DNA from 3 places in the Stutzerimonas sp. genome. Region 2 is predicted to be linked to each of the others. Evidence: predicted binding sites of a transcription regulator. Region 2 holds the regulator's gene; each other region holds the start of a gene.
The links. The regulator FliA, encoded in region 2, starts transcription of late flagellar genes. The targets are predictions, from matches to a motif close to CTAAAGTTTNNNNNNNNNNNGCCGNTAA.

Region 1 (3,273 bases), on a different contig from region 2:
GCGTCCGATGCGACGGACGTCGCCATGGCCATGTTCTCCGGGATCTACAACATCGGGATTGGCGGGGGTGCCTTGCTCGGCAGCCTGGTCACCATCCATCTCGGCCTGAGCAACGTCGGTATCGTCGGCGGATTGCTCGCGGTGAGCGGGCTGGTGCTGTGCTGCTTCGCGACCTACCGCTTCGCCCGGCCGGTCGGTAGCACGGCGCTTTGAGGACTCTATTGGCGGAGTGCGGCGGGTGGAGTGCCATCCGCCTATTCATGTGATCCTGCGGGTTACTTGAGCTCGTTGGCGAAGCGGGCAACCGCGCCTACCACCTGCTTGGCGCCGTCCTGAATTTCGACGATTACCTCGCCAGCCTGATTGGCGAGTGCAAGGCCCTGAGCGGCCTGCCCGCGGCTGTTGGCCATCTCGCGTACAGCTACCTCGACCAGCGTCTGGTTCTGCTGCACGACGCTGACGATCTCTTCCGTAGCGGCGCTGGTACGACCGGCCAACTGCCGTACTTCGTCCGCCACGACTGCGAAGCCGCGTCCCTGCTCACCGGCGCGGGCCGCTTCGATGGCGGCGTTGAGTGCCAGCAGGTTGGTCTGTGCGGCGATGCCGCCGATGGTCTGGACGATTGAGCTGATCAGCAGTGATTGTTGGCCCAGCGCTTCGATTCCCTTGGTGGCCGATTCGACTTCCTCGGCGATGCGCTGCATGGTCTTGACGGTGTCCTTGACCACTGCGGCGCCGCGCTCGGCGCTGGTGTCGGTGTGCCGGGAAATTTCATAGGCGATGCTGGCAGCTTCTCTGACTTCTTCTTCGCGGGCGACCTGGTCGCTGACGACGCTGGCGAACTTGACTATCTGGCAGAGTTTGCCCTCGGTGTCGTGCACCGGGTTGTAGCTCGCTTCCAGCCATATTTCGCGGCCGCGGCTGTCGACGCGCTTGAAGCGATCGGCGACGAATTCGCCGCGGTTGAGCGTCTGCCAGAAGGATTTGTATTCAGGGGAAGCGGCATCGGCCGCAGTACAGAACTGGCTGTGGTGTTTGCCGACGATCTGATTGAGCGAATAGCCCATCGCCTGCAGGAACTGCTCGTTGGCGGTGACGACGGTGCCATCCAGGCGGAACTGGATCACGGCCGTCGAGCGAAGCAGTGCATTGATGAATGCCTCGTTCTCCTTCGCCAGCTGCAATTGTTTGGTGACGTCCCGCGCGAAGCCACGGACATGCAACAGCCCGCCGCGCTCATCCTTCATCGGATACCAGTCAATGTGCAGCCACGCCAGGCTGCCATCGGCGCGCAGATAGCGATAGTCATCGCTGATCGGTGCGAACTTGGAAACGGCGGCCCTGAAATTGTGGAAGCAAGGCAGGTTTTTCACGTAAGCCGGGACGATATCGGCCATGACGCGGCCTTGCAGCTGCTCGACACTGTAGCCGAGCGTCTGAGCAAACTTCTGATTGACCGCCGCTATCCTGAAGTCCGGATCGAGAGTGATGGCGGGCATTGTGGTGTTCATGTGTTCATGCAGCTGACGCAGCGTAGACAGTTCTGCGGTTTGGTCTTGGAGTTGTTTTTTCAGGCGGCCGTTGAACATGGTTGCACCAAGGTGGGTTTGCATGGACACGCTATCGGCTCCACCGGCGGCTTCTTGAAGCTTCTGGTTACTTTTTTCGGTGCGGTGGCCATTGGCCTGGCTGACGACGACTGGGCGGGCTCGTCTAAGGTGCCTCATCGCGAGGCCGCTTTCTGTAAGCCCGCCAGCTACTCACTCGACCTTTTCGAGCCGCACCGGAATTACCCCCGAGCGGGTGCTGCCGATGCGCTCGAAGGCGGACTTGGACAGATCAATGATTCGGCCGCGCACGAAGGGCCCGCGATCGTTGATGCGCACTATTACGCTTTTGCCGTTGCGGGTATTGATGACCTTCACTCGCGTGCCGAAGGGCAGGGTGCGGTGGGCGGCGGTGAGCGAGCCCTGATCGAATCGCTCGCCGCTGGCGGTCCGCTTGTTGTGATGCTGGCTGCCGTAGTACGACGCCTTTCCCGAGCCGATGTGTTCCCCACTCACGGCGGGCGGCTGCGGGCTCGGTGTCGGCTCTTTGGGCGGGGCCGTCGAACAACCGGCAAGCACAGCGGCCAATGACAGGGCGATGATCCAGTTGGCTGGCCTATGGCGCATATTGATCCTTGTCTGAAAGTGAATAGCCGCGTGGCATCTTCCCAATCCGAACGTCACGGCGCCAGAAGAGAATGAGGCGGCACTGCCTGTAGATCGGCTCTGTGCCTCGACCCAGCGCACCGTAACGGCGAGTACTCATCTCACGGCGCGGGAGAATGTTGTGCATCGCCGCCCGCGCGTTGCTGACCCCAACAACAAGGTCAGCGAACCTGCTCATGCTGTTCAGGTTCGCCCGGTCGAGTTGCGCTAAAACGACCAGACGTTTTCCCTGGCGACGATCCGATTACTTGCCTGGCTTTGCCAGCCATGTGTCGGCGATGCGCTGGTACTCGCCGGTGGCCTTGGTCAGGTGCAGCCATTGATCGACGTAGGCCTTGAACGCCACATCATCACGCGGCAGCAGGAAGGCCTTTTCACTGTATTGCAGCGGTTTGTCTGGGTTAACCGCGCACAGGGTCGGGTAGTTGCGCTGCTGGTATTGCGCCTCGGATGAGTCGGTGATCATCACGTCGGCCTTGTTTTCAGCGACCGATTTGAAAATCACGGTGTTGTCGTGGAACAGCTCCAGCTGCGCCTTGGGCAGCTCGCGGTGGACGAAGGCCTCGTTGGTGCCGCCTGGTGGCTCGATCAGGCGGACCGACGGTTGGTTGAGTTGCTCGATGGTCTGGTACTTCTCGACCTCGTCGCAGCGGACGAAGGGAATCTTGCCGTCCACCGTGATCGGATTGCTGAAGAAGGCCTTCTTTTGCCGTTCAAGCGAGATGGATACACCGCCCACGGCCATGTCGCATTGAGCGAGGAAGTCCGGCATCAGCGTCTTCCAGGTGGTCGGTACCCACTCGATCTTCACGCCCAGCGACTTAGCCAACGACTCGGTCAGGGCGATGTCGATGCCCTCGTACTGCTTGTCGTCGCGCAGAAAGGTGTAGGGCTTGTAGTCGCCAGTGGTGCAGACCTTGAGGGTGCCGCGCTGCTGCACGTCATCGAGCAGCGAATTCGAGGGCGCGGCGAAACTCGCGCCGCTGGCCAGCAAGACGCCGGCTGCAATCAGAGATCTCATTGTTTTTCCTTGCAAGGGCGGGCGCAGCGGCCCGGTTAT
Region 2 (3,273 bases):
ATGAACGCTTTGTTAGGTGATACAGACAAAGAAGACGCGTTCTGGCTGAACGCATCGATGGCCTCCGGGCCCCAGCAAGATATAGGCGTTTGAAGATGGGTATTCATCCCGTACAGGTAATTGCAGTGACTGGCGGCAAGGGTGGCGTCGGCAAGACCAACGTGTCGGTCAATCTGGCGCTGGCCTTGGCCGACCTCGGTCGCCGGGTGGTGTTGCTTGATGCCGACCTTGGGCTGGCCAACGTCGACGTGCTGCTGGGTTTGTCTACCAAGCGCACGTTGGCTGACGTCATTGCTGGTGAATGCGATCTGCGTGATGTAATGATTCAGGGCCCGGGCGGCATTCGCGTCGTGCCCGCTGCTTCGGGTACGCAGAGCATGGTGCAGCTATCGACGTTGCAGCACTCCGGGCTGATACAGGCATTCAGCGATATCGGTCATGATATCGACGTGCTGATCATCGACACCGCGGCGGGTATCGGCGATGGCGTCGTGAGTTTCGTTCGCGCCGCGCAGGAGGTACTGCTGGTCGTGACCGACGAGCCGACGTCCATCACCGATGCCTATGCGTTGATCAAGCTACTCAATCGCGACTACGGCATCAGTCGCTTTCGTGTGCTGGCGAACATGGCACACGCTCCGCAGGAAGGCCGAAATCTGTTCGCTAAACTGACCAAGGTGACCGAGCGGTTCCTCGATGTGGCGCTGCAGTACGTCGGCGCGATTCCTTACGATGAGGCGGTGCGCAAGGCAGTACAGAAGCAACGTGCCGTCTACGAGGCCTATCCGCGAGCCAAGTGTTCATTGGCGTTCAAGGCCATCGCGCAAAAAATCGATACCTGGCCGTTGCCGGCAACGCCGCGGGGCCACTTGGAGTTCTTTGTGGAGCGCCTTGTCAGGCCCACCACAGAGCCTAACGACTGACAGCGGCTGGACTCGGTATGTATTACAGCAAAGCTCAGGCAAAAGACTCGCAATACCAGCTCATCGATCAGTACGCGCCGTTGGTCAAGCGCATCGCCTATCACCTCCTGGCGCGGTTGCCAGCGAGTGTGCAGGTGGATGACTTGATGCAGGCGGGCATGATCGGCCTGCTGGAGGCATCAAAAAAATACGACTCCGGCAAAGGCGCGAGCTTCGAGACCTACGCCGGGATTCGCATCCGTGGCGCGATGCTCGACGAGGTCCGCAAGGGCGACTGGGCTCCGCGTTCGGTCCACCGTAACTCGCGTATGGTCAGCGAAGCGATTCGGACAATTGAAGCCAAAACAGGTCGCGACGCTAAAGATCAGGAAGTTGCGGCCGAACTTAAATTGAGTCTCGATGAGTACTACGGCATTCTGGGCGACACCCTGGGCAGCCGCTTGTTCAGCTTCGATGATCTACTTCAGGAAGGCGAACATGGGGAATTCGGGGAGGATGCCGCCAGTGCGCATCCGGAGCCGTCCCGAGATCTTGAAGACGAGCGTTTTCAACAGGCGTTGGCCGAGGCCATCGGAAACCTGCCCGAACGTGAAAAGCTGGTGCTTTCGTTGTATTACGACGAAGAGCTGAATCTGAAGGAGATCGGCCAGGTGTTGGGTGTCAGTGAATCGCGGGTGAGCCAGTTGCACAGTCAGTGCGCGGCGCGCCTGCGTGCTCGCCTCGGTGAGTGGCGCGCCCGTTAAAGGCTGGTTTGCAAAAAAGCATTAGAGGCCCTTACGAGCTTCATTCATGAGGCCCGCAGCAGACCGTGAGCAGGTTCTGGGAATTTCGGGATTACGGAGGTGTACTTGGACAAGAACATGAAAATTCTCATCGTCGATGACTTCTCGACCATGAGACGGATCATCAAGAATCTGTTACGCGATCTAGGCTTCACCAATACCGCAGAGGCAGATGACGGCACGACCGCGCTGCCTATGTTGAAGAGCGGCAGTTTCGATTTCCTCGTCACCGATTGGAACATGCCCGGAATGAGCGGCATCGATCTGCTTCGAGCTGTGCGCGCCGACGATCGCCTGAAGCACCTTCCGGTGCTGATGGTCACCGCCGAAGCCAAGCGCGACCAGATCATCGAGGCCGCGCAGGCGGGCGTAAACGGTTATGTAGTCAAGCCATTCACGGCTCAAGTGCTCAAAGAGAAGATCGAAAAAATCTTCGAGCGCGTCAACGGCTGAAGTAACGCCGCGAGGGCACTATGACGCAAGCAGAACAAAGCCTGGCAGAGTTCGAAGCGACTCTGAGGGCTCATGCACCTCAGTTGATCGAAAGCCTGCAGCAGGGCCGCTTCGACGAAGCGGCGCAGATGTTCAATGAGCTCAATCAGGCCCGCAGTCAAGGGCTCTATCAGGAAGTGGGCAAGCTCACCCGCGAGCTGCATAACGCCATCGTAAAGCTGGAGATGGATACCTGCGCCACGGGCGGTGACCCGTCACCGATTACCGATGCCACCGACAGGCTTTCATATGTGGTGGAGATGACCGAAAAAGCGGCCAACCGCACCATGGATCTGGTCGAAGAGTCCGCGCCGCTGGTGAACTACGTCAGTTACGAAGCGCAGAGTCTGACCGCCGATTGGCAGCGCTTCATGCGCCGTGACATGAACGCCGAGCAGTTCCGCGATCTGGTCAAGCGCATCGATCAATTCCTTCAGCGCACCATGAACGATGGCAGTCAGCTGTCGCAGAATCTCAGCGAAATAATGTTGGCGCAGGACTTTCAAGACCTGACAGGCCAGGTGATCAAGCGGGTAACCCGTCTGATCAGCGAACTCGAAAGCAATCTGCTCAATCTTGTTCTGATGGCCGGGCAGGTCGATCGCGTGGCTGGCATCCAGCATGACCGCGAAGCGATGCGCGCAGAGCAGGAAAAGAAAAAACAAGAAAAAGAGCCTTCCAACGGTGAAGGTCCGCAGATGCATGCCGATATACGTGAGGATGTCGTATCCGGGCAGGACGATGTCGATGATCTGCTTTCGAGCCTGGGCTTTTAGGGGAAGGTGAATATGAGCTTCGACGCCGATGAAGAAATCCTCCAGGACTTCCTGGTGGAAGCCGGCGAGATTCTCGAATTATTGTCAGAGCAGTTGGTGGAGCTGGAAAGCAGCCCCGATGACGCCGCGCTGCTCAATGCGATTTTTCGCGGTTTCCATACGGTAAAAGGTGGTGCCGGCTTTCTCCAACTACACGAATTGGTGGAATGCTGCCACATCGCCGAAAACGTCTTCGACATCCTGCGCAAGGGTGAGCGTCGCGTCGACTCGGAATTGATGGACGTCGTGCTGCAGGCACTG
Region 3 (3,273 bases), on a different contig from region 2:
GCAGAATATGCATATCACACATGACCGGATCCTGACGAACCTCGGTCGTAAGTGTATAGCCGTCCATCTCTGGCATCTCGATGTCGGAAATCATCATTACGAATTCCTCGGATGGCTTCTTGCCGTCAGCAACGAGCCCCTTCAGATAGTTCAGCGCCTGGCGACCATCGTTCTGCGCGACTGCCTCGATACCCAGATTCTGTAGACAACGGATTATCTGCTTTCGCGCAACGGAGGAATCATCAACGACCAGGACGCGGCTGGACGACGCCTTGGCATGGGTTTCCTCGTCCGCGATGCTGACCGATAACAGCTCCGAAACAGGCGCCACCTCGGCCAGCACCTTCTCCACATCGACAATCTCGACCATCTGATCATCGACATGCGTCACAGCCGTCAAATAATGATCGCTCCCTACGCCTTTAGGAGGTGGAAGGATGTCCTCCCAGTTCATATTGACGATCCGCTCTACGGAGCGCACCAGAAAACCGAGCACCTTGGTGTTGTATTCGACAATGACTGCAAAGCTGTTAGTGAGATCCTGCAGCGCCGGTTTTTTAGTCGCCAGAGAGAGATCAAGGATGGAAAGCGTGCTGCCTCGTATATTCGCAACTCCGCGAACAACCGGGCTCGACCGGGGCATGATGGTCAGCCGGGGGCATTGCAGCACCTCTTTGACCTTGAATACGTTGATGCCATAGAGCTGCTTGCCATCCAAACGGAACAACAACAACTCCAGACGGTTTTGCCCGACCAGTTGGGTACGCTGGTTAACCGAATCCAATACACCGGCCATGCCAGTTTCCTCTTGCTTGCGAGATGGGCATTCAGACGTCATGACCCGGGACGTAACGGCACGCCCCTTGCTTCTTATCTGCCATGAGCGAACAGATGACTTTTTTCCGGCGACCTTGCAAAGCCTTTTGCAGCGCAATCCTTTTACCGGCTTTATGCGGGCTGAGCCAGCTTGCCTATTCGGCAACCGTGACACTGCCCGAACAGCTTATCGACGCGACCCGTGGGTTTCTTGAGCTCGAAGTGAGCGACTACTTGCAGCGTAGCCAAATCCAGGCTCGCCACCAGATCGAAGTCAACAGACTCGATCCGCGCTTGCGTCTGGGGGCATGCGATCAGCCTTTGACGACCGAACTCGAAAGCCCGGCACAGCCGGTCGGTCGCACCACTGTGCGGGTCAGCTGCGAGGGCTCCGCGCCCTGGTCCGTTTTCGTCCCCGCACAGGTTCATTTGTTCCGTGAGGTGATAGTCGCGAGACGGCCATTGAAGCGCGAAAGCATTCTTGAACAAGCTGACGTCATGCTTGCCGAACGGGACGTGAGCCTGCTGTCCCAGGGCTATCTGACGACATTCGATCAGGTGCTCGGTAACAAACTCACCCGTAGCGCGCTTCCCGATCAGGTGCTTCCACCCAGCTCTGTTTCGCTTGCAGAAGTGGTGCATAAAGGCGACCAAGTGGTAATCAGCGCGAAAAACTCGACGATAAATGTGAGAATGCCAGGAGAAGCTTTGTCCGACGGCGCACTTGGAAGCCAGATCAGGGTCAAAAACCAACGATCCGGGCGAGTGATCAAGGCTCGAGTAACCGGCCCAGGTCAGGTAAAAGTGGCGATGTAGGGCGACCGATGTTAGTGGCGCACCCGTCCACCGAAAAAAAACTAAAGTTTCCAGCGGCTTTGCCGAAAAGCAGGCAAGCGTCCTGACTTATTCGAGGTTTCGATCATGGTTATCGATTTCAACCGGCCAAATAGCGCCGCCACTCCACCGAGTGCCGGGCGCAACAGTAGCGTCCAGAACACTGAGCGTCCGGCAGTCCAGCAGAACCCAACGGCTGATGCGGCCAAAAGCACGACTGACAGCGCACCGGTATCCGGCGAGAGCGTTCAGCTGAGCCCTGAAGCGCAGCGTCTGCAACAGGCAACGGAAAAGCTGAATCAGCAACCCTCCGTCGATCAGGAGCGTGTAGCTCAGATCAAGCAAGCCATCGCCGATGGAAGCTATCAGGTAGATAATCAGCGAGTAGCATCGAAGCTGCTAGCGTTCGAAAGCCAGCGTTGAAGCCTTGGCGATAAATGGTAGCCAAGCGTCACGCGTCAGAGGCCACTATGCAAGATACAGAATTGCTTCAGCAGCTCATTGAAGATATCGGCACTGCCCGAAAACTTCTTAAGCTCACCAATGCCGAGTACCAGGCACTTGCCGAGCGCGACCTTTCGGGCCTGGAACATTTACTCACGCAGAAGCAGGCGCTACTGGCACTGCTGGGGCAACATGGCACCCTCCGCAGCCAGACGCTTACAAAGGCACAGCTCAGCGCTGACCGGAGCGGCTTAATGGAGTTTGTCGCAGATTCCAAAGCAGCTCAGGAAATCATGGCCCAGGCAGAACAGCTCGATGCCGTTCTTGAGGCCTGCCGAAGCTCCAATGAGCGCAACGGCAAACTTATCCGCGCGAACCAGAGCGCAGTTGGCAGCATGCTGCAGCTATTGCAGGGCAGCAATCAGACGCCGGACTTGTACGATCGCCGAGGCGCTGCCGCAAAAAGCGCGCATCATCGCCCGCTTAGCCAGGCTTGAAGCACAAATACGCAGCCAAATAGAGGCAAAATGCTATTATGCGGCTGATGTTCGTTATGTGCCGGAGAGCAGCGCAAAGTGTCTAACCCTTTTCTAGAGGAAGAAGGCCCCCAGCCTCCCCAAATCCTCAAAACTGCGGTTGAGGTTCATGCCAACCTGCGGACTCTTCTGGATAACCACATTCCATTACTGGTCCGCTTCGCCGAACGTAGCCAGCGCTATCAGACTTTTCTGGTGGAGGTAAACCGGGAGAAGGGCTGGATTGCATTCGACGAGCTGATACCCAGTGACGGCGAGCGGCTGATGCTTTCCGGCGAGTCGTTCCATGTCGAAGGTTTCTATGAGGGCGTGCGCATCGCTTGGAACAACAACCATCCGATACACCTCGGCGAGTTGGACGATGCGCGCTGCTATTGGGCTCAGCTACCTGACCAAATTCTCTACCACCAGCGTCGCAACGCCTACCGCGCCCCATTGATAGGGCAGCCTATCGGTGCCGCGCTAAGCGGTAAGACAATCAAAAAGCCATTGGAAGGCAAGCTGCTGGATATGTCGGCAACCGGTTGCAAGCTGAGCTTCCAGGGAGATGTACAAAGCGGCCTGCAGACTGGTCGCGTCTATGAACAGCTTTCCGCCAAGCTGCCTTTCGGCACCATCACAACCGCAGCCGAACTACGACACC

Region 1: AC2LD7_RS14695 (methyl-accepting chemotaxis protein) is a predicted target of FliA. The motif match lies at 1,621-1,648, and genes of this name have one in related genera.
Region 3: flgM (flagellar biosynthesis anti-sigma factor FlgM) is a predicted target of FliA. The motif match lies at 1,674-1,701, and genes of this name have one in related genera.

Annotation. Positions count from the first base shown of each region.
Region 1 covers NZ_CEXBBO010000023.1:66,854-70,126, forward strand. Annotated here, with positions in the region: gene AC2LD7_RS14690 (sugar transporter) at 1-213, shown strand, start outside; gene AC2LD7_RS14695 (methyl-accepting chemotaxis protein) at 276-1,589, opposite strand; gene AC2LD7_RS14700 (septal ring lytic transglycosylase RlpA family protein) at 1,761-2,174, opposite strand; gene AC2LD7_RS14705 (transporter substrate-binding domain-containing protein) at 2,458-3,234, opposite strand.
Region 2 covers NZ_CEXBBO010000003.1:134,121-137,393, reverse strand. Annotated here, with positions in the region: gene flhF (flagellar biosynthesis GTPase FlhF) at 1-4, shown strand, start outside; gene fleN (flagellar synthesis regulator FleN) at 96-923, shown strand; gene fliA (RNA polymerase sigma factor FliA) at 941-1,666, shown strand; gene AC2LD7_RS03025 (chemotaxis response regulator CheY) at 1,784-2,158, shown strand; gene AC2LD7_RS03020 (protein phosphatase CheZ) at 2,179-2,973, shown strand; gene AC2LD7_RS03015 (chemotaxis protein CheW) at 2,986-3,273, shown strand, end outside.
Region 3 covers NZ_CEXBBO010000015.1:101,696-104,968, forward strand. Annotated here, with positions in the region: gene AC2LD7_RS11405 (chemotaxis protein CheV) at 1-796, opposite strand, end outside; gene flgA (flagellar basal body P-ring formation chaperone FlgA) at 892-1,632, shown strand; gene flgM (flagellar biosynthesis anti-sigma factor FlgM) at 1,738-2,073, shown strand; gene AC2LD7_RS11420 (flagella synthesis protein FlgN) at 2,121-2,591, shown strand; gene AC2LD7_RS11425 (flagellar brake protein) at 2,670-3,273, shown strand, end outside.